DNA from 2 places in the Enterobacter sp. 6722112 genome. Region 1 is predicted to be linked to the other one. Evidence: predicted binding sites of a transcription regulator. Region 1 holds the regulator's gene; the other holds the start of a gene.
The links. Region 1 encodes PurR, which represses purine synthesis genes. Its sites were predicted from a motif close to CANGCAAACGTTTGCNTG; they were not measured.

Region 1 (15,927 bases):
ACACTGAACACGATACACGAGAACATTTGCTGGCTACCGGCGAGCGCCTTTGCATGCATCGCGGGTTTACCGGTATGGGGCTGAGCGAATTGTTAAAAACCGCTGAAGTACCTAAGGGATCGTTTTATCACTATTTTCGATCCAAAGAGGCGTTTGGCGTTGCCATGCTGGAGCGGCACTACGCCAGCTACCATCAGCGCCTGGCAACCCACTTCGCCAGCGGTGAAGGTGACTACCGGGATCGTGTTCTGAACTACTATCAGGAAACGCTGACGCAGTTCTGTCAGCAGGGCATCATCAGCGGCTGCCTGACGGTAAAACTGTCTGCCGAAGTGTGCGATCTCTCCGAAGATATGCGCACCGCAATGGATAAAGGGGCCAGCGGCGTTATTGCCCTGCTGGCTCAGGCGCTGGAGAGCGGGCGCAATGAAAAAACGCTCTCCTTCTCCGGCGATCCGCTCACGCAGGCACAGGTGCTCTATTCCCTCTGGTTAGGCGCCAACCTGCAAGCAAAAATGTCTCGCAGCGCCGTGCCGCTCGAAAGCGCGCTGGCGCATGTGAAAAACTGTATTACCGCGCCTGGCGTGTAGCCGGCGTTTTTATTTACCCTTTTACTAGTCGACTGGTCTACTCAGGAGCCGTTATGTCCGCTGAAAAGCTGTTTACCCCACTGAAAGTGGGTGCCGTTACTGCCCCAAACCGCGTGTTTATGGCCCCACTTACCCGTCTGCGCAGCATCGAGCCGGGCGATATCCCAACGCCATTGATGGGTGAGTATTACCGCCAGCGCGCCAGCGCGGGCCTGATTATCTCCGAAGCCACGCAGATTTCTGCCCAGGCAAAAGGCTACGCCGGTGCACCGGGTCTGCACAGCCCGGAACAGATCGCCGCGTGGAAAAAAATCACCGCAGGCGTGCATGCTGAAGATGGCCGTATTGCGGTTCAGCTGTGGCACACCGGTCGTATCTCACACAGCAGCATCCAGCCTGGCGGTCTGGCGCCGGTTTCTGCCTCTGCCCTGAACGCCAATACCCGCACTTCCCTGCGCGATGAAAACGGTAATGCGATCCGCGTCGACACCACCACGCCACGCGCGCTGGAGCTGGACGAGATCCCGGGTATCGTGAATGATTTCCGTCAGGCCGTCGCCAACGCCCGTGAAGCGGGCTTCGACCTGGTTGAGCTGCACTCTGCGCACGGTTACCTGCTGCATCAGTTCCTGTCCCCGTCTTCCAACCAGCGTACCGACCAGTACGGCGGCAGCGTTGAAAACCGCGCGCGTCTGGTGCTTGAAGTGGTGGATGCTGTTTGTAATGAGTGGAGCGCAGACCGCATTGGTATTCGTGTCTCCCCGATCGGTACTTTCCAGAACGTCGACAACGGTCCGAACGAAGAAGCAGACGCGCTGTATCTGATTGAAGAGCTGGCGAAACGCGGTATCGCCTATCTGCACATGTCCGAGCCGGACTGGGCAGGTGGCAAGCCTTACAGTGAAGCCTTCCGTCAGAAAGTGCGCGAGCGCTTCCACGGCGTGATTATCGGGGCGGGTGCGTATACGGCAGAGAAAGCCGAGGATTTGATCGGTAAAGGCCTGATCGACGCAGTGGCCTTTGGCCGTGACTACATTGCTAACCCGGATCTGGTTGCCCGTTTGCAGAAGAAAGCCGAACTGAACCCGCAGCGCCCTGAAAGTTTCTATGGCGGCGGCGCGGAAGGTTATACCGACTACCCTTCACTGTAATCCCGCTTTGTACATTGATAGCGGCGACCTTTCGCCGCTATACTAAAACATCGTTTCTGTTCAAAAAGATAATCCATTCCACTGGTTAATGAGGAAATTATGCGCCTACTTCACACCATGCTGCGCGTTGGCGACCTGCAACGTTCCATCGATTTCTACACTAACGTTCTGGGCATGAAGCTGCTGCGCACCAGCGAAAATCAGGAATATAAATACTCTCTGGCGTTTGTCGGTTACGGCCCGGAATCTGATGAAGCGGTCATCGAGCTGACCTACAACTGGGGCGTGGACAGCTACGAGCTGGGTACAGCTTACGGCCACATCGCGCTGGAAGTGGATAACGCCGCCGAAGCCTGCGAACGTATCCGCAGCAATGGCGGTAACGTCACCCGTGAAGCCGGTCCGGTTAAAGGCGGTACCACCGTCATTGCGTTTGTGGAAGATCCGGACGGTTATAAAATCGAACTGATTGAAGCCAAAGACGCTGGTCGCGGTCTGGGCAATTGATCCCGCAGGGCGCACTATGCGCCCGTTGTTTTGCTGCATCCCCTCTCAAAATTTGCCATAATGCGCACTGCTTTTTCCCCCTTGTAAGAGACCCTGATGTCCGATAACGCTCAATTTACCGGTCTGTGCGACCGTTTTCGTGGTTTTTATCCCGTTGTCATTGATGTTGAAACAGCCGGATTTAACGCTAAAACCGATGCGCTGCTTGAGATTGCCGCCATCACTCTGAAGATGGATGAACAGGGCTGGCTTGTACCGGACACCACGCTGCATTTCCACGTTGAACCCTTTGAAGGGGCAAACTTACAGCCAGAGGCGCTGGCCTTTAACGGTATCGATCCGACAAACCCGCTGCGCGGGGCGGTAAGCGAATACGAGGCGCTGCACGCCATTTTCAAAATGGTGCGCAAAGGCATGAAAGAGAATGACTGTAGCCGCGCCATCATGGTGGCCCACAATGCCACCTTTGATCACAGCTTCACTATGGCTGCCGCCGAGCGTGCCTCGCTCAAGCGTAATCCATTCCATCCGTTTGTGACCTTCGACACCGCCGCGCTGAGCGGCCTGGCGCTGGGGCAAACCGTGCTCTCTAAAGCCTGCATCACGGCGGGTATTGCGTTTGACGGCACCCAGGCGCATTCCGCGTTATACGACACCGAGCGTACGGCGGAGCTGTTCTGTGAGATCGTCAACCGCTGGAAACGTCTCGGCGGCTGGCCGCTGCCGATGGGCGACGAGGCCGATCTTCAATCGTAGGTTGGGTAATCAATAGCCCCACAGGCAAAAAAAAGCGACCAACATAATGTGGTCGCTTTTTTCATATCCGCAGAAAACTTACTCTGCGTCCGGCTCTTCGGTTTTATACTTCGCCGCAGTCTCTTTGATCAGCTGTTGCAGTTCGCCGCGCTGATACATTTCAATCAGGATGTCGCATCCGCCGACCAGTTCACCATCAACCCACAGCTGTGGGAAGGTCGGCCAGTTGGCGTATTTTGGCAGTTCAGCGCGAATGTCCGGGTTTTGCAGGATATCAACGTAAGCAAAACGCTCACCACAGGCGGACAGCGCCTGAACCGCTTGCGCGGAGAAGCCGCAGCTTGGCAGCTTCGGAGAACCTTTCATGTACAGGAGAATCGGGTTTTCAGCGATCTGGCGCTGAATTTTTTCAATAGTGGTGCTCATGTCTTGCTTCCTTTAACTTCTGTTACGGCATCAGTCTGACATTGTAGCGGGTCAGGCCGACATCGGAAAATAACATTTTTGTCACGTCTAATTATATTATCGCTTATCGCATAAAGTTGCATTGCTAATGTCGTTTATCCCCAGACGAGGTGCGGTTTTGCTTAAGGAGCGAACAGGAGTGCGTCAGAATGGTGAATTTTTTTGCACTTGCTAACGAAACATAATTTTTGAATGAAAAATGCTATTAACTTCTTCTGAATTTATGGATTAGAATCGACAGGTTTTGTAAATCTCACGCGGGTATGCATTGTGGCCTGCATTTATCAGGGGACTGCCCAGTGGCGCGGATAACTAAAATCTCGATGACGCTCTGTGCTTTACTGTTTACCACACTCTCATTTACGCCAGCGGCGAACGCCTCTGAACAGGCGCGGCATTCTGCTGTACAAAAATCGCATCTGGCAAAAACCACAGAACGTAAGAAAAAAACCACCAGTAAAACAGTAAAGAAGAAAACCACCGCTCAGACCAAAAAGACCGCCTCCAGTAAACCCAAAACTCTCCGTTCCGGCACGCACAAAACCACCCGCACGACCGCCAGCCTGGTGAATGAAAAATGCACCGTGCGCAAAGGCCATAAAACGAAATGCGCAAAAGTGACGAAGCTGGCTGACGTGCATAAAGCGCGTATGCAGAAAGCGCAAAAAACGGCGATGAACAAACTGATGGGGCAAATAGGTAAACCGTATCGCTGGGGTGGCACCTCTCCGCGCACCGGTTTTGACTGTAGTGGGCTGGTTTATTATGCCTATAAAGATCTGGTGAAGTTTCGCATTCCACGCACCGCCAATGAGATGTACCATCTGCGCGACGCCGCGCCTGTAAACCGTGGCGAACTGCAAAATGGCGACCTGGTGTTCTTCCGCACCCAGGGACGCGGTACGGCCGATCACGTTGGGGTGTATGTGGGTAACGGTAAATTTATCCAGTCACCGCGCAGCGGTCAGGACATTCAGATCACCTCCCTCAGCGAAGATTATTGGGTGCGCCACTACGTGGGTGCGCGCCGCGTGATGACGCCAAAAACCATTCGCTAAACCCTGCCCTGCCGCCTCCATGGCAGGGTAAGTTCCTCTTTTGCATAACCTTTCAATTTGCTATCCTGTCCTTGTTGTCTGTAGGGTTATTGGCAACATATAAAACTATAAGGAGAGAAGCAATGTCGTTCGAATTACCTGCACTACCGTATGCAAAAGACGCCCTGGCCCCGCACATTTCCGCGGAAACCCTGGAGTACCATTACGGCAAGCATCACCAGACCTATGTCACCAACCTGAACAATCTGATCAAGGGCACCGATTTTGAAGGCAAAACGCTGGAAGAGATCGTGCGCAGTTCAGACGGCGGCGTATTTAACAACGCCGCACAGGTGTGGAACCACACCTTCTACTGGCACTGCCTGGCCCCCAATGCAGGCGGAGAACCTACCGGTGAGCTGGCGGCAGCCATTAACGCCGCGTTCGGCAGTTTCGCGGATTTTAAAGCGAAGTTTACTGACGCAGCCGTTAAAAACTTTGGCTCCGGCTGGACCTGGCTGGTAAAAGAGGCTGATGGCAAACTGGCTATCGTTTCCACTTCTAATGCGGGTACCCCTCTGACCACCAGCGCCACGCCGCTGATGACCGTGGACGTATGGGAACACGCCTATTACATTGATTACCGTAATGCGCGCCCGAACTACCTGGAACACTTCTGGGCACTGGTTAACTGGGAATTTGTTGCGAAGAACTTCGCCGCGTAAGAGACACGCAGAAGGGGCAGCCCTTCTGCGTTTTTGTTTATTCCGCCGTACACACCGCTTCAGGCTGTTTACGACCAGACATCATCACCAGCAGCAGGCCGAGTGCAGCAATGATCGCCCCCATCACCGGCACAAAGCTGTAACCCAAACCACCTGAGATCACCGCCCCGCCCGCTGCGGCACCCAGCGCATTGCCCAGGTTAAACGCACCGATATTCACCGACGAAGAGAGCCCCGGCGCTTCGTGCGCAACGCGCATTACGCGCATCTGCAACGGTGGCACCACGGCAAAGGTTGCGGCGCCCCACACCACCATGGCAATCGCGGCACCCACTTCGTTACGCGCCAGCCACGGAATCGCCACCATGATGACAATCAGCAGCGTTAAAAAACCTTTCAGTGTTCCACTGACGGAGCGGTCGGCAAATTTCCCGCCGAGATAGTTGCCAATCGAGAACCCGACACCAATCAGCACCAGCATCGCGGTAACAAAGAGTGGCGTTGCGTGGGTAATGTCGTGCAGCACCGGGGAGATATAGGTGTAGAGCGTAAACATCGCCCCGGCCCCCAGTACCGTGGTAAGCAGCGCGGACAACACCTGAGGACGCATCAGCACCGCCAGCTCTTTACGTACTTCCGGACGTTCTCCCGCACTTCCTTTCGGCAGTGAGAAGAACAGCGCAACCATCGCGACCACGCCCAGTCCGGCGGTTGCGAGGAAAGACATACGCCAGCCGATGGCTTCTCCCAGCCAGGTGGCAGCGGGAACGCCGCCGATATTAGCGATGGTGAGGCCCATGAACATAGTGGCTACCGCGCTGGCCTGCTTATGTTTTGGCACCACGCTGGCGGCAACAACCGAGCCCAGTCCGAAGAAGGCGCCATGGTTGAGGCTGGTCAGAATGCGCGAAAGCATCAGAGTGGTGTAATCGGGCGAAATTGCGGAAAGCACATTTCCGAGAGTGAAAATCGCCATCAGGAAAATCAGCGCATTGCGGCGAGCGCGGTGGGAAAGCAGCAGCGTCATCAGCGGCGCGCCCACCATCACGCCAATCGCGTAGGCGCTAATTAACATACCGGCCGCAGGAATTGAGACGTCCACACCCCGGGCGATAACAGGCAATAACCCCATAGGGGAGAATTCAGTGGTGCCAATCCCAAAGGCGCCAATCGCCAGGGCCAGCAGGGGAAAATTGATTTTCATGAAGAGACTCCGGATACCGTGCCATAACCCGGCACAGAACTAAGAAGTCAAAAGCATGACATCAATCACAAAAAATGAGAAGTTAACATTTTGGCAAAAGATTTTTGCCGGAGAGGTAACAATAGCGGCAAGAGAGGGAGAAGGTTCTCCCCCCTCCTGAATCAGTGCAGCGCAGCGGTTAAACCACCCGCAACAATCAGGGCAAGAACAACAATGGTGGTAAACAGCGAAAACTTCAGATCGGTACTCATCAATTTTTCTCCTTTTATTCACCCTACGAAAAGTGAGCTTGCTCATTTTTACACAGTTCAGGTCAAAAATCTTCCAGGATTTAAGCGGATATCCACTTTACCTCTTCCCCTTTTCATCAAGATAGGACAAAATTCCACGCTAAATTTATTAGCGTACCGGCCACTGACCCCCTCCTGACGTCCTGTGTCGTTTTCCCGGCGTGTCGCAACTCATGTTTGCGTGATAAGGGTGAGAGAAGGCAAACGTTTACCTTCAATTTTTTCAGGAGCTTAGGATATGGTCTGGAGTGACATTTAATGGCAACAATTAAAGACGTAGCAAAACGCGCAAACGTTTCCACTACAACCGTATCACATGTTATTAACAAAACGCGTTTCGTCGCTGAAGAGACGCGTAATGCCGTCTGGGCGGCAATCAAAGAACTGCACTACTCGCCAAGTGCCGTCGCCCGCAGCCTGAAGGTTAATCACACCAAATCGATTGGCCTGCTGGCCACCAGCAGTGAAGCGGCCTACTTTGCTGAAATCATCGAAGCCGTTGAAAAAAACTGCTTCCAGAAAGGCTATACCCTGATTCTGGGCAACGCGTGGAACAACATTGAAAAACAGCGCGCTTACCTGTCAATGATGGCGCAAAAGCGCGTCGACGGCCTGCTGGTTATGTGTTCTGAATACCCTGAGTCGGTCCTTTCCATGCTGGAAGAGTATCGCCACATTCCGATGGTGGTCATGGACTGGGGCGAAGCGCGCGCAGACTTCACCGACTCTGTTATTGATAACGCCTTTGAAGGCGGCTACATGGCGGGGCGTTATCTGGTAGAACGCGGTCATCGTGAAATTGGCGTGATCCCGGGACCGCTGGAGCGTAACACCGGGGCTGGCCGTCTGGCCGGTTTCATGAAAGCGATGGAAGAGGCGCTGATCACCGTGCCGGAAAACTGGATTGTTCAGGGCGACTTCGAGCCGGAGTCGGGCTATCGCGCCATGCAGCAGATCGTTTCCCAGCCGCATCGCCCTACCGCGGTGTTCTGCGGCGGCGACATCATGGCGATGGGCGCGCTCTGCGCGGCGGATGAACTCGGCCTGCGCGTCCCGCAGGATATCTCGGTGATCGGCTATGACAACGTGCGCAACGCCCGCTTCTTTACCCCGGCGCTGACCACCATTCACCAGCCGAAAGATTCGCTGGGTGAAACGGCCTTCAACATGCTGCTGGACAGGATCGTCAACAAGCGTGAACAGTCCCAGTCCATTGAAGTTCACCCGCGCCTGATTGAACGCCGTTCCGTTGCGGACGGTCCGTTCCGCGACTACCGTCGTTAATCTCATTACGGGGCCAGCTATGCTGGTTCCCGCAACCACTCCCGGTTCAGCGTTTCGCTGTCGCCCAGATAATCCAGCAGCCAGGCCATGGCGGGCGAGACGTCGTTTTGCTGCCACGTCAGACAGCACGCGGCATCCGGGAAGGGGTTTTCCAGCGTCAAGGCCACCCACTCTCCCGCGTCGATGCGCGGGCGCGCAAAATGCACCGGCACCATGCCAACGCACAGCCCCGCGCTCAGACAGGTGGCTGACGACTCCCAGTCCGGTGCGACCACGCGGCGCTGATTATCCAGCAGCCAGGTAATGCGCTTGGGCAGCGAGCGGGAGGTATCTTCCAGCACCAGCGAGGGCCAGTTGCGTAAGGTGTCATCGCTCAGCGGACCTTCCAGCGCCGCCAGCGGGTGATCGCGCGCGACCACGCAGGTCCAGCTCAGCATGCCCATGTCGCGAAACGCGTAGCGCCCCCCAACCGGGATCGCCTGGGTTGCACCAATCGCCATCTCCGCCCTGCCGTCCGCCAGCGCATCCCAGACGCCGTTGAACACTTCCTGCGAAACACGCAGTTCGACGTCGGAAAAATGACGATAGAAATCGACGATCATCTGCCGGGTCCGCTCCGGCTTAACGATGTTATCCACCGCGATAGCGAGATGCCCGCGCCAGCCGTTGGCGATCTGCTGGCACTGCTCACGGGTGATCTGCATTTTTTTGATAACAGACCGCCCTTCCTTCAAAAACCACGCTCCGGCAGGCGTGAGCTCCACGTCGCGATGGCGCCGCTCGAACAGCGGGACCGCCAGCCACGCTTCCAGCTGGCGCACCGTATAGCTGATAGCCGAGGGAACGCGATGCAGCTCCTGGGCGGCACCGGTAAAGCTGCCGTTACGCGCCACGGCATCAACCACTTCAAGGGAATAATCTGACCACATCTTTAGCCTGCAAATTTTTTGAACGCACCCGCCAAATATTAGCGTTTCACAAGCCGCTTTGCACTCCCTACACTCTGCGCCAACGTACACCTGCCTCCTCAGGAGAAAAAAGTGCAACCCAGGAAAGGATTTTTAGTCTGGCTCGGCGGCTTAAGCGTGCTGGGCTTTTTGGCGACCGATATGTATCTGCCCGCGTTCGCCGCGATGCAGGAAGATTTGCAAACCCCTGCCGCCGCCATCAGCGCCAGTTTAAGTTTGTTCCTCGCCGGCTTTGCTTTTGCGCAATTGCTGTGGGGGCCGCTCTCGGATCGTTTTGGCCGTAAGCCCGTCCTGTTGTTGGGGCTGGCGATTTTTGCCGTAGGCTGTCTGGGCATGCTGTGGGTCCGCGATGCCGCCTGGTTGCTGGCGCTGCGCTTTATTCAGGCGGTCGGTGTCTGCGCCGCAGCGGTGACCTGGCAGGCGCTGGTGACCGATTACTACCCCGCCTCGCGCACTAACCGCATATTCGCCACTATAATGCCGCTGGTCGGCCTGTCGCCGGCGCTTGCCCCGTTACTGGGCAGCTGGATCCTCGCGCATTTCGACTGGCAGGCTATTTTCGCCACGCTCTTTGCTATTACGCTGGTCCTGATGCTGCCTGCTTTCGGGCTTAAACCTGCGCATAAAAAAGAGACGCATCCGGACGCAAAGCCCATCACCTTTACCTCTTTACTGCGGTCGAAAGCCTATCGCGGTAACGTGCTGATTTATGCTGCCTGCTCTGCCAGCTTCTTTGCCTGGCTAACCGGTTCGCCGTTCATTCTGCATGACATGGGCTACAGCCCGGCGGCTATCGGCCTGAGTTATGTACCACAGACCATCGCCTTCCTGGTGGGTGGCTATGGCTGTCGCGCCGCGCTGCAAAAATGGGAAGGCCAACAGATGCTGCCCTGGCTGCTGGTGCTGTATGCGCTAAGCGTGATTGCGACCTGGGCTGTCGGCTTTATTCCCGGCGCCGGGCTTGCAGAAATTTTGATTCCGTTCTGCGTCATGGCGATCGCTAACGGGGCTATCTACCCTATCGTTGTAGCCCAGGCGTTGCGTCCATTCCCGCAGGCGACAGGCCGCGCTGCCGCGCTGCAAAATACCCTGCAACTTGGCCTGTGCTTCCTGGCAAGTCTCGTGGTCTCGGCGTTGATTGCAACCCCGCTGCTCACCACCACCAGCGTGATGCTGGTCACCGTTGCGCTGGCGGGATTGGGCTATCGCATGCAGTCCTCAGCCCATCGCGAGCAGAGTGAAAACGCGCAGACAGAAACGTCGCACGCCTGATTGCGCGGGAAACTATGTTAAATACCAGTGATTAGGTTGCTAACAATTTTCTGTTGAATCACCAAATTTTGCGGCCTATACTAAATTTGGTTCGATTAAATACGATAAATATTAAGTGTTAACGGGAGCCGGAGCGCTCCCGTTTTACCATGGAAGGCATTTCGGCAAGGGTTATCTCCCTTCCTCTGTTCTACGTCGGATATTAGCCTCGCGGGCATTTACCGTGAGATTTCTCACAAACCAAAAAAGCGTCTACGCTGTTTTAAGGTTCTGATCACAGCAAGGTGATGGAGAAGCTATGAGTTCATCGTGTATAGAAGAAGTCAGCGTTCCGGACGATAACTGGTCCCGGATCGTCAGTGAACTGTTGGGACGTGCGGGCATTACAATTAATGGCTCATCCCCCTCCGATCCCCAGATAAAGCATCCCGATTTTTTCAAACGCGTGTTACAGGAGGGGTCGTTAGGGCTGGGTGAAAGCTATATGGACGGCTGGTGGGAGTGTGAGCGGCTGGATATGTTCTTCTCCAGCGTATTACGCGCCGGTCTTGAAAAACAGCTCCCTCGTCATTTCAAAGATACCTTACGCATTGCCTCCGCCCGCCTGTTCAATCTGCAAAGTAAAAAACGGGCGTGGATCGTCGGTAAAGAGCATTACGACCTGGGCAACGATCTGTTCAGCCGTATGCTCGATCCTTTAATGCAGTACTCCTGCGGATACTGGAAAAAAGCGACGACCCTGGAAGAGGCGCAGCAGGACAAGCTGCAACTGATCTGTGATAAATTGCAGTTACAGCCCGGTATGCGTGTGCTGGACATCGGCTGTGGCTGGGGTGGTCTTGCCTGGTTTATGGCGAAAAATTACGGCGTCAGCGTAGTCGGCGTCACGATTTCCGCTGAACAGCAGAAGATGGCGCAGGAACGCTGTCTGGGTCTGGATGTTGATATTCGGCTTCAGGACTACCGCGACCTGAACGAGCAGTTCGATCGCATTGTTTCCGTAGGTATGTTCGAGCACGTGGGGCCGAAGAACTACAAGACTTACTTCGAGGTCGCCGATCGTAACCTGAAGCCTGAGGGAATTTTCCTGCTACACACCATCGGCTCTAAACGCACCGATAACAATGTGGATCCCTGGATCAACAAATATATCTTCCCGAATGGCTGTTTACCCTCTGTTCGCCAGATTGCGAACGCCAGCGAACCGCATTTTATTGTGGAAGACTGGCATAACTTCGGCGCAGATTACGACACCACCCTGATGGCCTGGCATGAACGTTTCCAGGCTGCATGGCCTGAAATCGCCGACAACTATTCGGAACGATTCAAACGGATGTTTAGCTATTATCTGAATGCCTGTGCGGGCGCGTTCCGTGCGCGGGATATACAGCTGTGGCAGGTGGTGTTTAGTCGTGGGATTGAGCACGGTTTGCGTGTGGCTCGCTGAAAAAATAACCCCGGTTAACCGGGGTTATTTTTTATTCTTCTTCCATGGTTTTAATTATCGCCGCCTCTTTCGCCGCCAGTACGCGCTCAACGGTATCCACGACCGCCTGGGTCTGGGGATCAATTTCGATATTTACGCGCTGCCCCAGTTTTTTTGCGCCAAGCGTAGTACGTTGCAGCGTTTCAGGAATTAAATGCACGCAAAAACGCGTTGGCGTCACTTCACCGACGGTCAGACTAATCCCATCGATGCCAATAAATCCTTTATAAAGGATGTATTTCATTAATGACGGATCCTGCACCTTAAACCAGATTTGACGGTTATTTTCCGAGGTCACGATTTTCGCCACTTCTGCGGTGGTCATAATATGGCCCGACATCAGATGCCCGCCAATCTCATCGCTGAATTTCGCCGCGCGTTCAACGTTGACGATATCTCCCACCACCAGCTCACCCAGGTTAGTGATACGCAGCGTCTCTTTCATTAAATCAAAGCTAATCTGGTTACCGTTAATTTCGGTCACCGTCAGGCAGCAGCCGTTATGCGCTATCGACGCCCCGGTTTCAATGCCGTCGAGCATATATTCAGGCAGCTCAACTACGTGAGTGCGGAAATTCGGTTTTTCATCAATGGACACCACTTTGGCAGTGCCCTGCACAATACCAGTAAACATGCTTACAGCTCCTGTTCATTCCGAACGGCGATGACACCGTATAATCCCACCACAATAACAGTTGAAAAAACAGGTTGCCAGTGATGCGCAATTTCTGGCGATTTTTTCACTAGATAATTAGTTAAACCCCGCTACAATAGCTGGCATCCCTCTGTTTTTTCTTCTTGCTGCCAGTAACGGCGGCCTTTTTAGTCTCTCAAATAACTACAATACAAAGGTGTTCACGTGCAGAAGTATATGATCGAAGCGCGTCAGTTATTGGCACTGGCCATACCGGTGATCGTCGCGCAGGTAGCCCAAACCGCAATGGGATTTGTGGATACGGTAATGGCCGGTGGTTACAGCGCCACCGATATGGCCGCCGTGGCGATCGGAACCTCAATCTGGCTCCCGGCCATTCTTTTTGGTCACGGCCTGCTGCTGGCGCTGACGCCGGTTATCGCGCAGCTTAACGGCTCCGGTCGACGCGACCGCGTGGCCCATCAGGTGCGCCAGGGCTTCTGGCTGGCCGGGGGTGTCTCCGTCCTGATTATGATCGTCCTGTGGAACGCCGGGTATATTATTCGTGCCATGCATAATATCGACCCGGCGCTGGCGGATAAGGCGGTCGGTTATCTGCGCGCCCTGCTCTGGGGCGCGCCCGGCTATCTGTTCTTCCAGGTGGCACGTAACCAGTGTGAAGGGCTGGCAAAAACCAAGCCGGGCATGGTGATGGGCTTTATCGGCTTGCTGGTGAACATTCCCGTGAACTATATCTTCATTTACGGTCATTTTGGCATGCCGGAACTCGGCGGCGTGGGCTGCGGCGTGGCAACGGCTGCGGTGTACTGGGTGATGTTCGGCTGTATGCTCACCTACATTAAACATGCGCGATCCATGCGTGACATTCGTAACGACACCTCGTTCAGCGCACCTGACTGGACGCTCATGACCCGTCTCATTCAGCTGGGGTTACCCATTGCGCTGGCGCTGTTCTTCGAAGTGACGCTGTTTGCCGTCGTCGCCCTGCTGGTCTCGCCGTTAGGGATTATTGATGTCGCAGGACACCAGATCGCCCTGAACTTCAGCTCTTTGATGTTCGTCCTGCCGATGTCCCTGGCTGCCGCGGTGACGATTCGCGTGGGCTTCCGTCTGGGGCAAGGCTCGACGCTGGACGCGCAAACGGCAGCCCGCACCGGCCTCGGCGTCGGCGTCTGCATGGCAGTCTGTACCGCGCTCTTTACCGTGCTGTTGCGTGAGCAAATTGCCCTGCTCTATAACGACAACCCGGAGGTAGTGACCCTGGCCTCGCATCTGATGCTGCTGGCGGCCATTTATCAGATCTCTGACTCCATCCAGGTGATTGGCAGTGGCGTGCTGCGTGGGTATAAAGATACGCGTTCCATCTTCTTCATCACCTTTATCGCTTACTGGGTGCTGGGTCTGCCGTGCGGGTACATTCTGGCGCTCACGGATCTGGTGGTGGATCGCATGGGGCCAGCCGGATTCTGGATGGGCTTTATCATCGGCTTAACGTCTGCGGCCATTATGATGATGCTGCGTATGCGCTTCCTGCAACGTCAGCCGTCTGCGGTAATTTTGCAGCGCGCTGCACGTTAATGACACAGTAGCCGCCGGCTGGCGGCTACTTTCTCTTCACTTTGCGCGGTAATGAAGCAATCGCGTGAAATCAGAGAGAAAAATGCATTTTCCCTCTTGCCACCTTGGGGCTGTGCCGCTAATATTCGTCCCCGTTGTCACCGACAACACAATGCGTTCATAGCTCAGTTGGTTAGAGCACCACCTTGACATGGTGGGGGTCGTTGGTTCGAGTCCAATTGAACGCACCATTCTGCGTCTGTAGCTCAGTTGGTTAGAGCACCACCTTGACATGGTGGGGGTCGATGGTTCGAGTCCATTCAGACGCACCAATCTGTTTTCTCGCACATTTCATTCCCGTTCAGCCTCATGCAGAGGCAGCAAACCTTTTAAGCACATCGAAAGTGACCTCCAGCCCGCGCGTGCCGCGAAAGAGCGGAATGGCATAAGCCCCATCAGGTTAGCAAAACGCCCGGCGTTTGCCGGGCGTGAAAACAACGTCAATCAATGATTACGGCTTATGTTCAATCGCCGGGTTGTTGTTGATGGCGATGCGCTGCGGTTTCTCTTCTTCCGGGATATCCTGGTGTAATTCAATCGCCAGCAAGCCGTTTTCCAGCGAAGCGCCGGTTACTTTCACATGCTCCGGCAGACTATAGCTGGCCCGGAAGTCGCTGCGGCTGATACCCCGATGGATCCACCCTTCTTCGCCGTTTTCGGTTTTCTCTTCTTCACGTTTACCGCTGATATTCAGCTGACCGCCAACGGTTTCAATTTCCAGTTCGCTCTCTTTCCAGCCCGGCACGCTCAGCGTCAGTTCATAGCGGTTATCACCCACCCGCCGGATATTGTAAGAAGGCGTGGAGGGCAACGGCGTACTGCCGGTTAGCTGGCTAAAAAGGCGATCGATACGGTTAAAACGGTCCGCAAACAGAGAGTCGGAGAGATCGTTCAACATGGGAAAAGCTCTCAGAGTCATCATGTACCTCCTGAACAGTAAAAAGAATATTCAAAAAGTTCATGTCTTACGGGCAGGTATTCCTTACCCGCTTTCTATATGAGGTTACCGCACAATATTTCAACCTCAGGAGCTGCAAAATGTAGCTGGAACCTAAAAAACGCAACGGGCCGTTAAGCCCGTTATTCGTTACATCATCGCAGTTCTATCACTCTCGCCCGCTCAGCCTGCTTTCGGTAGTGGTCATATCGCTCCCGGAACCATGCCTGCTGTTCATTACTCATATTGCCGGTCACGGCATCGATATCAACTGGCTGACCCAGGACGTACATACGGGCAAAACTGCGTGCCAGAAAATCAAAATTCTTTAATGCGTTTATATCTTGTCGCTTCATTAGCATATCCCTCCAGTCATTGTGATTACTGTTCAAGGTCATATGCTTTTCTGATCTCAGTATCCGCCTGAAAAAGATCGTTTTTTGAGCGATGCGTGCGCATCCATCTGCCAGTGTTCACATTTCAGGAACGACAAAACTCTTCAGCCCTGGTCATGATTTTCCCTCCCTTTTATCACTCATGCAGAAAGCATAAACGCCAGCCATGCAGTAAGTTCGCCATGTAGCCGGAAGGTGCGAACGGCATGCTTTAATGCCAGACGCTGTTACAGGTCGTCCAGCGCGTGCAGGTGGGTTACCACCTGCACGCGTCTTATCAGTTCGAATAACAGACAAAGAACGTTTACACTGGCGGATTAATACTGATTTCCTGAACAAATGGGTAAATGGGTGAATCCGGGCTTGTTGGCCATATAGAGAGGGGCGCATGTAGGTTGCCGCGGTTGTGTATCGAACTGCGCATTGTTTTCTACAACACGCTGCTCCTGGCCTTTCACGGCTATTCTCTTTTTCGTCTGCGCTTTCCTGGCGGAGGGGGAGGGTTTTACCTGCGGGGGCGGTTCGGAGGCACCATAACCTGAACAGAATCGCTTCGACTGGCTCAAACTTCCGTCATTGCAGACAAAA
Region 2 (15,927 bases), 320 kb from region 1:
ACGCTTGGAGTTAGAGAAGGTCGGCGGATCGATAAAGATCAGGTCAAACTGCTCGTCGGTATCGCGCAGCCAGCCCAGCACGTCGGCCTGTAACAGGCGATGCTGACGGCCGGTTAAGCCGTTAAGACGCAGGTTGCGCTCTGCCCACTCCAGATAAGTCCGGGACATATCTACCGTGGTGGTGCTACGCGCGCCGCCAAGCCCCGCATGAACGCTGGCGCTGCCGGTATAGGAGAACAGGTTCAGGAAGTCTTTGCCCTTGCTCATCTGGCCCAGCATGCGGCGGGCGATACGGTGATCGAGGAACAGGCCGGTATCAAGGTAGTCGGTCAGGTTAACCCACAGCCGCGCGTTATATTCGCCCACTTCGATGAAGTCACCCTTCTCGCCCATCTTCTGATACTGGTTTTTGCCTTTCTGACGCTCACGTGTTTTCAGCACCAGCTTGTTTGGCGAAATGCCGAGTACGGCGATGGTGGCCGCAATCACATCCAGCATACGCTGACGCGCTTTTTGCGCATCGATAGTTTTCGGCGGGGCGTATTCCTGAACCACCACCCAGTCCGCATAGCGGTCAACCGCCACGTTGTACTCGGGCAGGTCAGCGTCGTACAGGCGATAACATTCGATGCCTTCTTGCTTCGCCCACTTCTCAAATTTCTTCAGGTTTTTGCGCAGGCGGTTGGCGTAATCTTCCGCCACGCCTGACGGTTTGCTATCCGCCGCTACCTCTGCCAGATGGTAGTTTTTCTGCACGCAGTCCAGCGGGCCGTTTTTCGCTTTGAACTGGCGATCGGCACGCAATTGCAGGCAGCTCAGCAGCTCCGGCGAGGCGCTAAACAGGGAGAGGTTCCAGCCGCCGAAATGCGCTTTCATGTTGCGGCCCAGCAGGCTGTGCAGTGCAATCAGCGCCGGCTCGCTGTCCAGACGCTCACCATACGGCGGGTTGCTGATCACCGTACCGTACGGGCCTTTTGGCAGAGGATTGGTCAGATTCGCCACGTCCTTCACCTCGAAGGTCACCAGCTCGCCGATACCGGCACGACGGGCGTTGCTGCGCGCGCGTTCAATCACCCGTGCGTCGCTGTCCGAACCGTAAAAGTGAGAGGTGTACTCCGCCAGCCCTTTACGGGCGCGGGTCTGCGCATCGTCTTTGACCTCTTTCCAGATGGCCTCATCGTGCTGCGCCCAGCCTTTGAAGCCCCAGTGGCCGCGGTGCAGCCCTGGCGCACGGTCGGTGGCCAGCATCGCGGCTTCAATCAGCAGCGTACCGGAACCGCACATCGGATCGAGCAGCGGCGTACCTGGCTGCCATCCGGAGCGCATCACGATAGCGGCAGCCAGCGTTTCTTTGATCGGCGCCATCCCGGTGCGATCGCGATAGCCGCGCAGATGCAGGCCTGCGCCACTCAGATCCAGAGAAATACTGGCCGTATCGCCGTTCAGCCAGACGTTGATACGCAGATCCGGGTTTTCACGGTCAACGTTCGGACGTTCTTTATTGCGACGCGTGAAGCAGTCCACAATGGCATCCTTAACGCGCAGGGCACCATACTGGCTGTTGCGGATCTCATCGTTGACGCCGTTGAAATGCACCGCAAAGGTAGCGTCCGGGGTGAAGATCTCTGTCCAGTCGATCATCTGTACGCCGGTGTAGAGATCAAGATCGCTGTAGACCTTGCACTCTTTCATCGGCAGCATGATGCGCGACGCCAGACGGCTCCACATCAGGCTCTGGTAAATAAGCCGCGTGTCGCCCTCAAAATGGACACCACCCTGAACCACCCGGCACTCTTTCGCGCCCAGGGCTTCCAGTTCAGTTTTTAACAGCTCTTCCAGCCCACGGGCCGTACTGGCAAACAGAGAATTCATATCGTCACTTTTACTCATAGAAAATTGTCGCGCATTATAGCTAATATGGCGTGTATGTCATAAAGTTGAAGGCTTATTTTCTTTAGCGGGAGTGTGCAGTGGCGACGTTATCCAGGCTTTTTATTCATCCGGTGAAATCCATGCGCGGCATCGGCGTCTCTCACGCGCTGGCCGATATGAGCGGATTCGCCTTCGATCGTATTTTTATGGTCACCGAGCCTGACGGTACGTTTATCACCGCACGTCAGTTCCCGCAGATGGTTCGCTTTACCCCTTCCCCGCTTCATGACGGGCTGCATTTGACCGCGCCGGACGGTTCAAGCGTCGTGATCCGCTTTGCTGATTTTGCGCCGCTTGATGCGCCAACGGAAGTGTGGGGCAATCATTTTACCGCGCGTATCGCGCCGGATAACATTAACCAGTGGCTGAGCGGCTTTTTCTCCCGTGACGTTCAGCTGCGCTGGGTTGGGCCTGCGCTGACCCGTCGCGTGAAGCGCCACGATGCGGTTCCTCTCTCCTTCGCGGATGGTTTTCCCTTCCTTCTGACCAGCGAGGCCTCGCTGCGTGATTTACAAAACCGTTGCAAAGCCAGCGTGCAGATGGAGCAATTTCGCCCGAATCTGGTGGTGACCGGAGCGAATGCCTGGGATGAAGATACCTGGAAAGTGATCCGCATCGGCAGCGTTATTTTTGATGTCGTGAAGCCGTGCAGCCGCTGTATTTTTACCACCGTCAGCCCGGAGAAAGGCCAGAAACACCCTTCCGGCGAACCGCTGAAAACCTTGCAGTCATTTCGTACCGCGCAGGATAACGGCGATGTCGACTTCGGCCAGAACCTGATCCCCCGCTCCAGCGGCGTGATCCGCGTGGGCGACGAGGTCGAAATTCTCACCCGCGGGCCTGCCAGGGTGTACGGCGCAGGTCAGGATGAAGAGATGGTTGACGTTGTCACCAACGTCGCTTCCGCGGTGGATATTCACTGGGAAGGCAAAGTTATCCGTGGTAACAATCAGCAGGTGCTACTGGAACAGCTGGAACAGGCAGGTATCCGCGTACCGTATTCCTGTCGCGCGGGGATTTGCGGATGCTGTCGCATTAAACTGGTCGATGGTGAAGTAAGTGCCCTGAAGAAATCTGCAATTGGCAGTGACGGCACGATCCTGTGCTGTAGCTGTGTCCCGAAAACATCCGTACAGCTGGAAGCTTAAACTGCCTGTTCAAGGCTGAAGGAATCAACGCGCAGCTGTGGCTTCAGCCTGTCATTCATCACTTTGATGGCATCACCTAACTGCATAACTCGCCCGGCAATGGTCACGCCGGGTTGGGCCAGCAAACAGAGCGCAGCGTTTTCACCGGGTTCAACCACCAGCAAATTCACCTCTTCTTCGGTATCGCTCAGATTGACGCTCGCCGCATCGCCGATAGCCGGGGTCCAGCACATGCCGTGGGCGAGAAAATGCCAGCTTTTCGGCATTTGCGGTTTCAGGAAACGGATCGCCACCAGCGCATTTAGTACCAGTTCAGCGCGCTGTTCTTTGGAGAGATCGAACTCGCGGCATTTTTCTTCAAAAGAGAAATAGAGTGCAGCGTCGTCAACGCAAAAGCCTGAGGGAGCAAACGCGTCTGGCGTTAACATTCGGCGCGCAAAACGAGAGCGAAACAACATGCCATTGGCTAAGTCGAGCATCATACGGTCATGCTCGTCACAAAAATACCAGCGCCAGTTATCGTCAGGTTTAATTCGCATGTTTCTCTCCCGTCCCCTAAACGTCCTGTACTAAAAATGTCCTGTTTGCCGCTTCGCTTATAACACTAGTAATAAAAGACTATAATGTTTAAATAAGCAACAATGACGGAATATAAAACAACCAGGGCTGGAAATAAAGCCCTGGTTGTCTGATTAAGAGAAAAGATTAGATATGCGTGACGATTTCTTTAATCAGCGGCGGCCCTTTAAAAATAAAGCCGGAATAAATTTGCACCAGCGATGCACCTGCCGCCATCTTCTCACGTGCAGCGATGACAGAGTCAATGCCACCCACGCCAATAATCGGCAGCTGACCTTTTAATTCTGCGGAGAGTGCGCGAATAATTTCGGTGCTTTTTAATTGTACCGGACGGCCACTTAATCCACCCGCTTCGTCACAGTTTTTCATTCCCTGAACGAGAGAGCGATCGAGTGTTGTATTGGTTGCAATCACACCATCAATATTATGGCGAACTAAACTGTCGGCAACCTGGATCAATTCTTCTGCCGAAAGATCCGGGGCGATCTTAACCGCGACCGGAACATATTTATGGTGGATCGCCTGTAGCGCCGTTTGTTTATTTTTAATGGCGCTAAGAAGATCGTCGAGCGCTTCGCCATATTGTAATGAACGCAGCCCTGGGGTGTTAGGCGAAGATATATTCACCGCAATATAACCGGCATAGGCATAGACTTTTTCCATACAAATCAGATAGTCATCTTTACCCTGCTCGACCGGCGTGTCTTTATTTTTGCCAATATTAATACCCAGCACGCCATCAAAATGGGCTTTCTTAACGTTCTCAACCAGATGATCGACGCCAAGGTTATTAAAGCCCATGCGGTTGATCAGCCCCTCGGCTTCAACCAGGCGAAACAGACGTGGCTTGTCATTTCCCGGCTGCGGACGCGGCGTCACCGTCCCGATTTCGATCGAGCCAAAGCCCATCGCACCGAGTGCATCAATGCATTCGCCATTTTTGTCCAGACCGGCCGCCAGGCCCAGTGGATTTTTGAAAGTCAGGCCCATGCACTGAACTGGTTTTTCCGGCACGTTTTGACGCACCAGCGCGGCCAGAGGCGTTCCTGTAATACGGCGTAACTGCTGAAATGTAAATTCATGAGCGCGCTCAGGATCGAGCTGGAAAAGGGCTTTACGAACGAAGGGGTAGTACATGAACTCTCCTGGATTCCCGGTGTGCAAACCGGGAGGGGATTATGTGCGATTCCGCCCGGAAAGGGAATTGACCTGTGGCAAAAAAAGCCACGTAAAACGCAATCGTTTACTTATCGGTTCGCTTCTTATGCATTTTTCTGCATTCATCCTGAGGATAAATCATTTAGTGGAATAACCACGCAATGTCACACTCCTGAAAATTGTTATGAATGTTAGATAAAAGCAAACAATTAGTTATAAGGAGCAACCATGCGCGTCATTACCCTGGCCGGAAGCCCCCGCTTCCCCTCTCGCTCCAGCGCACTGCTGGAATACGCTCGCGAAAAGCTTAATGCTCTGGATGTCGAAGTGTGTCACTGGAATTTGCACAATTTCGCGCCTGAAGATCTGCTCTACGCCCGTTTCGACAGCCCGGCGCTGAAAACCCTGATCGAACAACTTAAGAGTGCTGACGGGCTGGTCGTCGCGACACCGATTTATAAAGCCTCTTTTTCCGGCGCACTGAAAACGCTGCTCGATCTGCTGCCCGAACGCGCGCTGGACGGTAAGGTCGTCCTGCCGCTGGCCACAGGCGGTACGGTAGCTCATTTACTGGCGGTGGATTATGCCCTCAAGCCGGTTCTGAACGCGCTGAAAGCGCAGGAGATCCTGCATGGCGTCTTCGCTGACGACTCACAGGTAATCGACTACCAGCATAAACCCCATTTCACGCCGAATCTGCAAACCCGCCTCGACAGTGCGCTCGAAACCTTCTGGCACGCCCTGAGCCGTCGGGATCGCCACGCGGCAGCATTTCATCAATCACAAGGAGTGGCGCATGTTTAAAACAGTTACCCGTATCGGGCTGGCAGGTCTGCTGGCAGTGGCGTCGCTGGCTCAGGCGGCGGAGAAAGCGCCGGAGAGCCTGCGTATCGGTTATCAGAAAGGCAGCGTCAGCATGGTGTTGGCGAAAAGCCATGCGTTGCTTGAGAAGCGTTTCCCGGAGACCAAATTCTCATGGGTCGAGTTCCCTGCCGGACCACAGATGCTGGAGGCGCTGAACGTCGGGAGTATTGATTTAGGTAGCACCGGCGATATCCCGCCAATCTTTGCGCAGGCTGCCGGGGCGGATCTGGTTTACGTTGGCGTTGAGCCCGCCAAGCCGAAGGCAGAGGTTATTTTGGTGCCGGAAAACAGTGAGATCAAAAGCGTCGCCGACCTCAAAGGCCGTAAGGTTGCTTTCCAGAAAGGTTCAAGCTCGCACAACCTGCTGCTGCGCGCGTTGCAGGAGGCCGGCCTTAAATTCACCGATATCCAGCCCGTTTACCTGACGCCTGCCGATGCGCGCGCGGCGTTTCAGCAAAAAAATGTTGATGCCTGGGCTATCTGGGATCCGTACTACTCCGCCGCACTGTTGCAGGGCGGTGTGCGGGTGCTGAAAGACGGCACCACCCTGAAGCAGACCGGTTCGTTCTACCTGGCGGCACGTCCTTACGCTGAGAAAAATGGCGCATTTATTCAGCAGGTGCTGGATACCTTCTCTCAGGCCGATGCGCTGACCCAAAGCCAGCGTCAGCAGAGCATCACGCTGCTGGCAAAAACCATGGGCCTGCCTGAACCGGTGATCGCCACTTATCTTGACCACCGTCCTCCCACCACCATAGCACCGGTTGACGCCCACGTTGCCGCTCTCCAGCAGCAAACGGCAGACCTCTTTTATCAAAACCGCCTGGTTCCAAAGCAGGTGAATATTCGCGAACGCATCTGGCAACCCGCTGTCATTGAAGGAAAAAAATCATGAGTCTGAATCTTTTCTGGTTTTTACCCACCCACGGTGATGGACACTATCTTGGCACAGAAGAAGGCGCCCGCCCGGTCGATCACGGCTATCTACAGCAGATCGCCCAGGCGGCAGACCGCATCGGTTTTACCGGGGTACTGATCCCGACGGGCCGCTCGTGTGAGGATGCGTGGCTGGTTGCCGCGTCAATGATCCCCGTCACCCAGCGTCTGAAATTCCTGGTAGCCTTGCGCCCGAGCGTGGTGTCGCCCACCGTCGCGGCGCGTCAGGCGGCAACGCTGGACAGGCTTTCCAACGGCCGTGCGCTGTTCAACCTGGTGACGGGCAGCGATCCGCAGGAGCTGGCGGGCGATGGCGTCTTCCTCGATCATACCGAGCGCTATGAAGCCTCCGCAGAGTTCACCCGCGTCTGGCGACGTCTGCTGGAAGGGGAAACCGTCACCTTCGAAGGGAAACATATCCACGTTCGCGATGCACAGCTCTACTTCCCGCCGGTACAGCAGCCGCGTCCTCCCCTCTATTTCGGCGGATCGTCGGACGTGGCGCAGGAGCTGGCGGCTGAGCAGGTCGATCTCTATCTGACCTGGGGCGAGCCACCGGAGCTGGTGAAAGAGAAAATTGCTCAGGTACGCGCTAAAGCCGCAGAACATGGCCGTACGGTACGCTTCGGCATTCGCCTGCACGTGATCGTCCGCGAAACCAACGACGAGGCCTGGCAAGCCGCCGACCGTCTGATCGCTCATCTGGACGACGACACAATCGCTAAAGCACAGGCGGCGTTTGCCAAAACCGACTCCGTGGGCCAACATCGGATGGCTTCCCTGCACAACGGCAAGCGTGAAAATCTTGAGATCAGCCCGAACCTGTGGGCCGGGGTAGGTCTGGTGCGCGGCGGCGCCGGCACGGCACTGGTCGGCGACGGTCCAACCGTAGCGGCACGCATTAATGAATATGCGGCGCTGGGGATCGACAGCTTTATCCTGTCTGGCTACCCACATCTGGAGGAGGCGTACAAGGTGGGTGAACTGCTGTTCCCGCATCTGGATGTCGCTATCCCGGAAATTCCGCAGCCACGTCAGCTTCAGTTGCAGGGCGAAGCCGTGGCGAACGCGTTTATCCCGAGAAAAGTCGCGCAAAGCTAAGGAGCCACCATGTCTGCAACCGCACAAAAATGGCTGCTGCGCGCCGCGCCGTGGTTTCTGCCCGTCGGCATTGTCCTCGTCTGGCAACTGGCGTCTTCAACTGGCTGGCTGTCGAGCCGCATTTTGCCCTCTCCGGAGGGCGTTGTGGAAGCGTTCTGGTCGCTAAGCGCCAGCGGTGAGCTGTGGCAACATCTTGCCATCAGCTCCTGGCGCGCGGTAATTGGCTTTTCGATTGGCGGAAGCATCGGCCTGACGCTGGGGCTGATCAGCGGCCTGTCACGCTGGGGTGAGCGGCTACTGGATACCTCCGTTCAGATGCTGCGCAACGTGCCGCATCTGGCGCTTATTCCGCTGGTTATCCTGTGGTTTGGCATTGATGAGAGCGCCAAAATTTTCCTCGTGGCGCTGGGAACGTTATTCCCGATTTATATCAATACCTGGCATGGGATCCGTAATATCGATCGCGGTCTGGTGGAGATGGCCCGCAGCTATGGCCTGTCAGGTTTTGCCCTGTTTACCCATGTGATCCTGCCGGGCGCCCTGCCCTCCATTATGGTTGGGGTGCGTTTTGCGCTCGGCCTGATGTGGCTAACCCTGATCGTGGCGGAAACCATTTCGGCTAACTCCGGCATTGGTTATCTGGCGATGAACGCCCGCGAGTTCCTGCAAACGGACGTGGTGGTGGTTGCCATTATCCTTTATGCCCTGCTCGGCAAACTTGCGGACGTCAGCGCCCAGTGGCTGGAACGTAGCTGGCTGCGCTGGAACCCGGCCTACACCGCTCAGGAGGCGAAAGCATGAATACTGCACGACTGAACCAGGGAACACCGTTACTGCTGAACGGCGTGACCAAACGCTACGGCGACAACACCATTCTGAATGCACTGGATCTGCATATTCCTGCCGGACAGTTTGTGGCCGTTGTCGGCCGCAGCGGTGGCGGCAAGAGTACCCTGCTGCGTCTTTTAGCCGGGCTGGAAGCGCCAAACAGCGGTGACATTCTGGCAGGCACTACGCCGCTGGCCACGATTCAGGATGATACGCGCATGATGTTTCAGGACGCGCGTCTGCTGCCGTGGAAAACGGTGATGGATAACGTCGGGCTGGGCCTGAAGGGCAGCTGGCGGGAGGACGCCCGGCAGGCACTCGCTGCGGTAGGGCTGGAGAATCGCGCGGGAGAGTGGCCTGCGGCCCTGTCGGGTGGACAAAAGCAGCGCGTAGCGCTGGCACGCGCGCTGATTCACCGTCCCGGCCTGTTGCTGCTCGATGAACCGCTCGGCGCGCTTGATGCCCTGACGCGGATCGAGATGCAGGATCTGATTGAAACCCTCTGGCAGACGCACGGCTTTACGGTACTGCTGGTGACGCATGATGTCAGTGAAGCCGTGGCAATGGCAGACAGGGTGCTGTTAATAGAAGAGGGCAAAATTGGTCTGGATCTGACGGTAGATATTCCACGTCCTCGCCGCGTGGGATCGGCCAGACTGGCGGAGCTGGAAGCCGAAGTACTGGATCGGGTGATGAAACGTGGGGAAGCGGAGATTCAGCGGATAAAGGCTAATGCCTGATGCCCTCACCCCGGCCCTCTCCCACAGGGAGAGGGAGAAAACCGATGCCCCGCGACCCCACGTAGGCCCGGTAAGCGTAGCGCCACCGGGCTTTTTTACATCAGGCCAGCGCCTTAGCAATCTTCTCGTACAGATCGCCAGACAGATTTTCCAGCCCTTTCAGCTGCTCAAGCGCGGCGCGCATTTTCGCCTGACGCTGCGCATCGTAACGTTTCAGGCGGATCAGCGGCTCAATCAGACGAGACGCCACCTGCGGGTTACGGCTGTTCAGCTCGGTCAGCATTTCAACCATGAACTGATAACCGCTGCCGTCTTCGGCATGGAACGCGGCCGGGTTGCTGCTGGCGAAGGCACCAATCAGAGAGCGGACGCGGTTCGGGTTGCTCATGGTGAACGAACGGTGCTTCAGCAGGCTGCGTACTTTGCTGAGTACATCGGCTGCCGGGCTGGTGGCCTGAAGGATGAACCACTTGTCCATCACCAGACCATCCTGATGCCACTTGTCGTCGTACTCCTGCATCAGCGCATCGCGGCACGGTAGCTCGGCGGCAACGCTTGCGGCCAGCGCGGCCAGGGCATCCGTCATGTTATCGGCTTCGTGGTACTGCTTGCTGACCAGCGTGTTCGCCAGCTCTGCCTCACCAAACGCCAGATAGCGCAGGCAGGTATTGCGCAGGGAACGTTTACCGATATCCGCATGTTCCACCCGATACGCGTCCAGCTTGTTGGCGTTGTAAATGGCGAGGAACTCATCTGCCAGTTCGGTCGCCAGCGTGCGGGTCAGCGCTTCACGCACGGCGACGATGGCAATCGGGTCGATGATGTCAAACAGCTCGGCGATTTCAGTCGCAGAAGGCAGCGTTAAAATTTCAGCCGCCAGCGCCGGGTCAATGTTCTCATCCAGCAGGATGGCACGGAACGCGTCTGCCACATGAACCGGCAGCGTCAGCGGCTGGCCCTGCTGGTAACGGTTGACGTTCAGCTTGATGTAGGTCGCCAGCAGACTTTGTGCGGCATCCCAGCGCGAGAAATCGTTGCGCGCGTGACGCATCAGGAACGTCAGCTGCTGATCGCTCCACTTGTATTCGAGTTTCACCGGCGCGGAGAATTCGCACAGCAGGGCAGGAACGGGCTGGAAATAGACGTTATCGAAGATAAAGGTCTGCTCTGCCTGGGTCACGTTCAGCACGTTATGCACCGGGTGGCCGCCCTTCTGTAACGGGATCACGTTGCCTTCGTTGTCGTACAGCTCAACGCTGAATGGAATGTGCAGCGGATGTTTCTCTTCCTGCTCGGCCGTTGGCGGCGTGCGCTGGCTGATGGTCAGCGTGTACTGCTCAGTTTCCGGGTTGTAGTCGTCTTTGACCGTCACAATCGGCGTACCGGCCTGGCTGTACCAGCGGCGGAAATGAGACAAATCGACGTTAGAGGCGTCCTCCATCGCCTGGACGAAATCGTCGCAGGTGGCCGCACTGCCGTCGTGACGCTCAAAGTAAAGCTGCATCCCTTTCTGGAAATTCTCTTCGCCCAGCAGGGTGTGGATCATACGGATAATTTCAGCGCCTTTTTCATACACCGTCAGGGTGTAGAAGTTATTCATCTCAATGACTTTATCCGGGCGGATCGGGTGCGCCATTGGGCTGGCATCTTCTGCAAATTGCAGACCACGCATGGTGCGCACGTTGTTGATGCGGTTCACCGCCCGCGATCCCAGATCGGAGCTGAACTCCTGATCGCGGAAGACGGTTAAGCCCTCTTTCAGGCTCAGCTGGAACCAGTCGCGACAGGTGACGCGGTTCCCGGTCCAGTTATGGAAATATTCGTGGCCGATAACGCGTTCGATATCGAGGTAATCTTTATCCGTGGCGGTATCGGTACGCGCCAGCACGTATTTAGAGTTAAAGATGTTAAGACCTTTATTCTCCATCGCGCCCATGTTGAAGAAATCGACCGCAACGATCATATAGATGTCGAGGTCATATTCGAGGCCAAAGCGCGTTTCATCCCACTTCATGGAGTTGATGAGGGAAGTCATTGCCCACGGTGCGCGGTCAAGGTTGCCACGGTCCACGAACAGCTCCAGCGCGACTTCACGGCCAGAGCGCGTTTTAAAGGTGTCGCGCAGGACATCGAAATCTCCCGCCACCAGCGCAAACAGATAGCAGGGTTTCGGGAACGGATCCTGCCACTGTACCCAGTGACGGCCATTCTCCAGTTCCCCTTCACCAATCCGGTTGCCGTTGGAAAGCAGGTACGGGTACAGCGTTTTGTCGGCAATAATTTTGGTGGTAAAGCGCGCCAGGACGTCCGGGCGATCCAGATACCAGGTAATGTGGCGGAAACCTTCGGCTTCACACTGGGTACACAGGGCTACGCCTGACTGGTAAAGTCCTTCCAGCGCGGTATTGGCGGCAGGGCTAATTTCATTCACGATGCGCAGGGTAAAGCGTTCCGGCAGGTTGTCGATGACCAGCTGGTTGCCTTCTTCTTTATAGTCTGACCAGGCTTCATCGTTAATATGCAGGGAAACCAGCGTCAGGTCTTCACCATCCAGACGCAGCGGCACGGCAGTCGCGCTCTGGCGCGTCACCTGGCTTACCGCAGTCACCACGGTTTTTGTGGCATCCAGGTCGAAAGTCAGATCGATATCGCTTATCAGGTATTCCGGCGCACGATAGTCGTGGCGGTATTTAGCTTGTGGCTGTTGTGTCATAGAAAACCTTATGCATCGTTTGTCGAGTAACGATTCAATATATTCCTGTTGTGTAAAACGCGCTATGCAGAATGTTCATCTTTTCAGGCACAACGCCCTTTTTAGCTACATTTTTATAACACGGGGCACGAAATGCTCTCGACCATAAAGTGTGCTTATGTTGTGATCGGGGTTCAATAAATCACTAAACAGGGTATACTCCGGAGTTGTTTATTGTACTAAACGCTCCCGTGAGAGGATGCTACAGCGCACCTATGACTCAATTCGCTTCTCCGGTTCTGCATACGTTGCTGGATACCGACGCGTACAAGCTGCATATGCAGCAAGCCGTGTTTCACCACTATCATGATGTCCATGTTGCGGCGGAATTTCGCTGCCGGGGTGACGACTTGCTGGGTATCTACGCAGATTCCATTCGTGAACAGGTCGAGGGCATGCAGCATCTGGCGCTCACCGATGACGAATATCAGTGGCTTTCAGGCCTGCCTTTCTTTAAAGCGGATTATCTGAACTGGCTGCGTGAGTTCCGCTATAACCCGGAACAGGTCACCGTCACCAATGATAACGGCAAGCTGGACATTCGTCTGACCGGCCCGTGGCGTGAGGTGATCATGTGGGAAGTGCCGCTTCTGGCCGTGATCAGCGAGCTGGCCCACCGCTATCGCTCCCCTGAAACCGGTGTGACGCAGGCGGTTGCCGCTCTGGAGAATAAACTCGTTGAGTTTTCCAGACTGACCGAAGGGCTGGATATGTCCCGATTCCGTCTGATGGACTTTGGCACGCGCCGCCGCTTCTCTCGCGAGGTTCAGGAAGCCATTGTCAGACGTCTGCAACAGGAGCCGTGGTTCGTTGGCACCAGTAACTACGATCTGGCACGTCGCCTTGATTTAACGCCTATGGGCACCCAGGCGCACGAATGGTTCCAGGCGCACCAGCAGATCAGCCCTGACCTTGCCAACAGCCAGCGCGCCGCCCTCGCCGCGTGGCTAAAGGAATACCCGGATCGGCTGGGTATTGCCCTTACCGACTGCATTACCATGGACGCGTTCCTGCGCGACTTTGGCCCTGAGTTTGCCGAACGCTACCAGGGTTTGCGCCATGATTCCGGGGACCCGGTTGAATGGGGTGAGAAAGCCATCGCCCATTACGAAAAACTGGGCATCGACCCCATGAGTAAGGTGCTGGTCTTCTCCGATAACCTTGACCTGGCGAAAGCCGTCGACCTTTATCGCCATTTCTCATCGCGGGTGAACCTGAGTTTCGGGATTGGTACGCGGTTAACCTGTGATATTCCTCAGGTGAAACCGCTGAACATCGTCATAAAACTGGTGGAATGTAACGGTAAGCCGGTCGCGAAGCTCTCCGACAGTCCGGGCAAAACCATCTGCCATGACAAAGCGTTTGTCCGCGCATTACGTAAAGCCTTCGATCTGCCTCAGGTTAAAAAAGCCAGTTAACGGCTTCGGGGGAGCCTTCATGGCTCCCCTTCTCTTATTAATTTCTTATTTCTTCTCATAAGACGGTGAAATTTACTTGTCTGATAGCGGATGGCAGGTAACATAGATATCCCCCCTATAAGGGCGGACAAGTGTTTATTTTTTCCGACTATTAACAGAGAGAATATTATGAGCGTTGTGCCTGTAGCCGACGTACTCCAGGGCCGTGTCGCCGTTGACCAGGAGGTCACCGTGCGCGGATGGGTGCGTACTCGCCGAGATTCTAAAGCTGGCATCTCCTTCCTCGCCGTCTATGACGGTTCCTGCTTTGATCCTGTACAGGCCGTCATTAATAATTCTCTGCCCAATTACAATGATGACGTTCTGCACCTGACAACCGGCTGTTCCGTGATCGTCACCGGTGTTGTGGTGGCCTCTCCGGGCCAGGGTCAGAGCTACGAAATTCAGGCGACCTCGGTGGAAGTGACCGGCTGGGTTGAAGATCCTGACACCTACCCGATGGCTGCAAAGCGTCACAGCATCGAATATCTGCGTGAAGTCGCGCACCTGCGTCCGCGCACCAACCTGATTGGTGCGGTTGCCCGCGTGCGTCATACGCTGGCGCAGGCGCTGCATCGTTTCTTTGACGAGCAGGGTTACTTCTGGGTTTCTACTCCGCTGATCACGGCTTCCGATACCGAAGGCGCAGGTGAAATGTTCCGCGTTTCAACGCTGGATATGGAAAACCTGCCGCGTACGCCGGAAGGTAAAGTCGATTACGACAAAGACTTCTTTGGTAAAGAAGCCTTCCTGACGGTTTCCGGCCAGCTCAACGGTGAAACCTACGCCTGTGCGCTGTCTAAGATCTACACCTTCGGCCCAACCTTCCGTGCGGAAAACTCCAACACCAGCCGTCACCTGGCGGAATTCTGGATGCTGGAGCCGGAAGTGGCCTTTGCCGATCTAAATGACGCGGCAGCCCTGGCAGAAGCGATGCTGAAATACGTGTTTAAAGCCGTTCTCGAAGAGCGTGCAGACGACATGAAATTCTTCGCTGAGCGTGTCGATAACGACGCCATCGCCCGTCTTGAGCGCTTCGTCTCCGCAGACTTCGCGCAGGTGGATTACACCGACGCGGTCGCAATCCTGGAAAAATGCGGTGAGAAATTCGAAAACCCGGTTTACTGGGGCGTGGATCTCTCCTCCGAGCACGAACGTTATCTGGCAGAGAAGCACTTTAAAGCACCGGTTGTGGTGAAAAACTATCCGAAAGACATTAAGGCGTTCTATATGCGCCTTAACGAAGACGGTAAAACCGTTGCCGCGATGGATGTCCTCGCGCCGGGCATCGGTGAGATCATCGGTGGCTCCCAGCGTGAAGAGCGCCTGGATGTGCTGGACGCGCGTATGCAGGAGATGGGCCTTAACCCGGCGGACTACAGCTGGTATCGCGATCTCCGTCGCTACGGCACCGTTCCACACTCCGGCTTTGGCCTGGGCTTCGAACGTCTGATTGCTTACGTAACAGGTGTTCAGAACGTACGTGATGTGATTCCGTTCCCACGCACACCGCGTAACGCAAGTTTCTAACCGACCAAATCATTAATGGCCAGCAAATGCTGGCCATTATTTTATCCTGCAATGTCAGTTTTCGTCAGTCAGAAGTAAGCGTCTTTAAACCACAACCCCGCTATTACCTCTACCTGTTACGTTTTGTTTCCACGAAATATCCTGAGACAAAAAAATAACCCCATTCTTATTGCGCTTAAAACAATTCTTACGCATTAGCATAAAAAACAATCAATTTCACAGCCATCTGGATGGCTTTTGTCAATCATAAGAAAAAATGAGCCGTTTAACTTCTGTTTATACGAAAGGCCTTTAGCTAAATTAAACATAAGGAAATCATATATATAAGAATAAAGCGGATGTTTAATTCGCCAGGCGGCACTGAAATTTGAGGTGCTTCACAAAGTTCCCAAAAATACATATTTAGTTACACATATTTTCTTTTGGTAACTGAATCTTGAAGATTGTAGCACTTTCAGTGTAGCGAAACGGTTCTATGAATGGAAAGATGCCTGTCAGACACATAAAGACACCTAACTCTCATCAATAGTTCCGGAAATATTTATTGACAGAATTTATTGGCGGCAGTGGCGAGTGTCATAAAAAAACCAATGAGGGTAATAAATAATGATGAAGCGCAATATCCTGGCAGTGGTAGTCCCTGCCCTGCTGGTAGCCGGTGCAGCAAACGCTGCTGAAATCTATAACAAAGACGGCAACAAATTAGATCTTTACGGGAAAGCAGTTGGCCTGCATTACTTCTCTGATTACGCGGGCAACGATGGCGACAACACTTACGCGCGTCTGGGCTTCAAAGGTGAAACTCAGATCAACGATCAGCTGACTGGCTACGGTCAGTGGGAATACAACTTCCAGGGTAACAACTCTGAAGGTGGCGATGCACAGAACGGCAACAAAACCCG

Region 2: pyrD (quinone-dependent dihydroorotate dehydrogenase) is a predicted target of PurR. The motif match lies at 4,892-4,909, and genes of this name have one in related genera.

Annotation. Positions count from the first base shown of each region.
Region 1 covers NZ_JBZWGR010000007.1:1,710,034-1,725,960, reverse strand. Annotated here, with positions in the region: gene AC4OVU_RS09815 (TetR/AcrR family transcriptional regulator) at 1-590, shown strand, start outside; gene AC4OVU_RS09810 (alkene reductase) at 644-1,741, shown strand; gene gloA (lactoylglutathione lyase) at 1,841-2,248, shown strand; gene rnt (ribonuclease T) at 2,345-3,004, shown strand; gene grxD (monothiol glutaredoxin 4) at 3,083-3,430, opposite strand; gene AC4OVU_RS09790 (C40 family peptidase) at 3,769-4,527, shown strand; gene sodB (superoxide dismutase [Fe]) at 4,650-5,231, shown strand; gene AC4OVU_RS09780 (MFS transporter) at 5,269-6,435, opposite strand; gene cydH (cytochrome bd-I oxidase subunit CydH) at 6,597-6,686, opposite strand; gene purR (HTH-type transcriptional repressor PurR) at 6,984-8,009, shown strand; gene punR (DNA-binding transcriptional activator PunR) at 8,027-8,938, opposite strand; gene punC (purine nucleoside transporter PunC) at 9,050-10,249, shown strand; gene cfa (cyclopropane fatty acyl phospholipid synthase) at 10,548-11,696, shown strand; gene AC4OVU_RS09750 (riboflavin synthase) at 11,728-12,369, opposite strand; gene mdtK (MdtK family multidrug efflux MATE transporter) at 12,595-13,968, shown strand; tRNA gene AC4OVU_RS09740 (tRNA-Val) at 14,122-14,198, shown strand; tRNA gene AC4OVU_RS09735 (tRNA-Val) at 14,203-14,279, shown strand; gene AC4OVU_RS09730 (Hsp20 family protein) at 14,459-14,929, opposite strand; gene glgS (cell surface composition regulator GlgS) at 15,100-15,300, opposite strand; gene AC4OVU_RS09720 (YdcA family protein) at 15,657-15,927, opposite strand, start outside.
Region 2 covers NZ_JBZWGR010000007.1:1,389,063-1,404,989, reverse strand. Annotated here, with positions in the region: gene rlmKL (bifunctional 23S rRNA (guanine(2069)-N(7))-methyltransferase RlmK/23S rRNA (guanine(2445)-N(2))-methyltransferase RlmL) at 1-1,872, opposite strand, end outside; gene AC4OVU_RS08105 (YcbX family protein) at 1,971-3,080, shown strand; gene zapC (cell division protein ZapC) at 3,077-3,619, opposite strand; gene pyrD (quinone-dependent dihydroorotate dehydrogenase) at 3,786-4,796, opposite strand; gene ssuE (NADPH-dependent FMN reductase) at 5,046-5,621, shown strand; gene AC4OVU_RS08085 (sulfonate ABC transporter substrate-binding protein) at 5,614-6,576, shown strand; gene ssuD (FMNH2-dependent alkanesulfonate monooxygenase) at 6,573-7,718, shown strand; gene ssuC (aliphatic sulfonate ABC transporter permease SsuC) at 7,728-8,519, shown strand; gene ssuB (aliphatic sulfonates ABC transporter ATP-binding protein) at 8,516-9,286, shown strand; gene pepN (aminopeptidase N) at 9,387-11,999, opposite strand; gene pncB (nicotinate phosphoribosyltransferase) at 12,254-13,456, shown strand; gene asnS (asparagine--tRNA ligase) at 13,625-15,025, shown strand; gene ompF (porin OmpF) at 15,632-15,927, shown strand, end outside.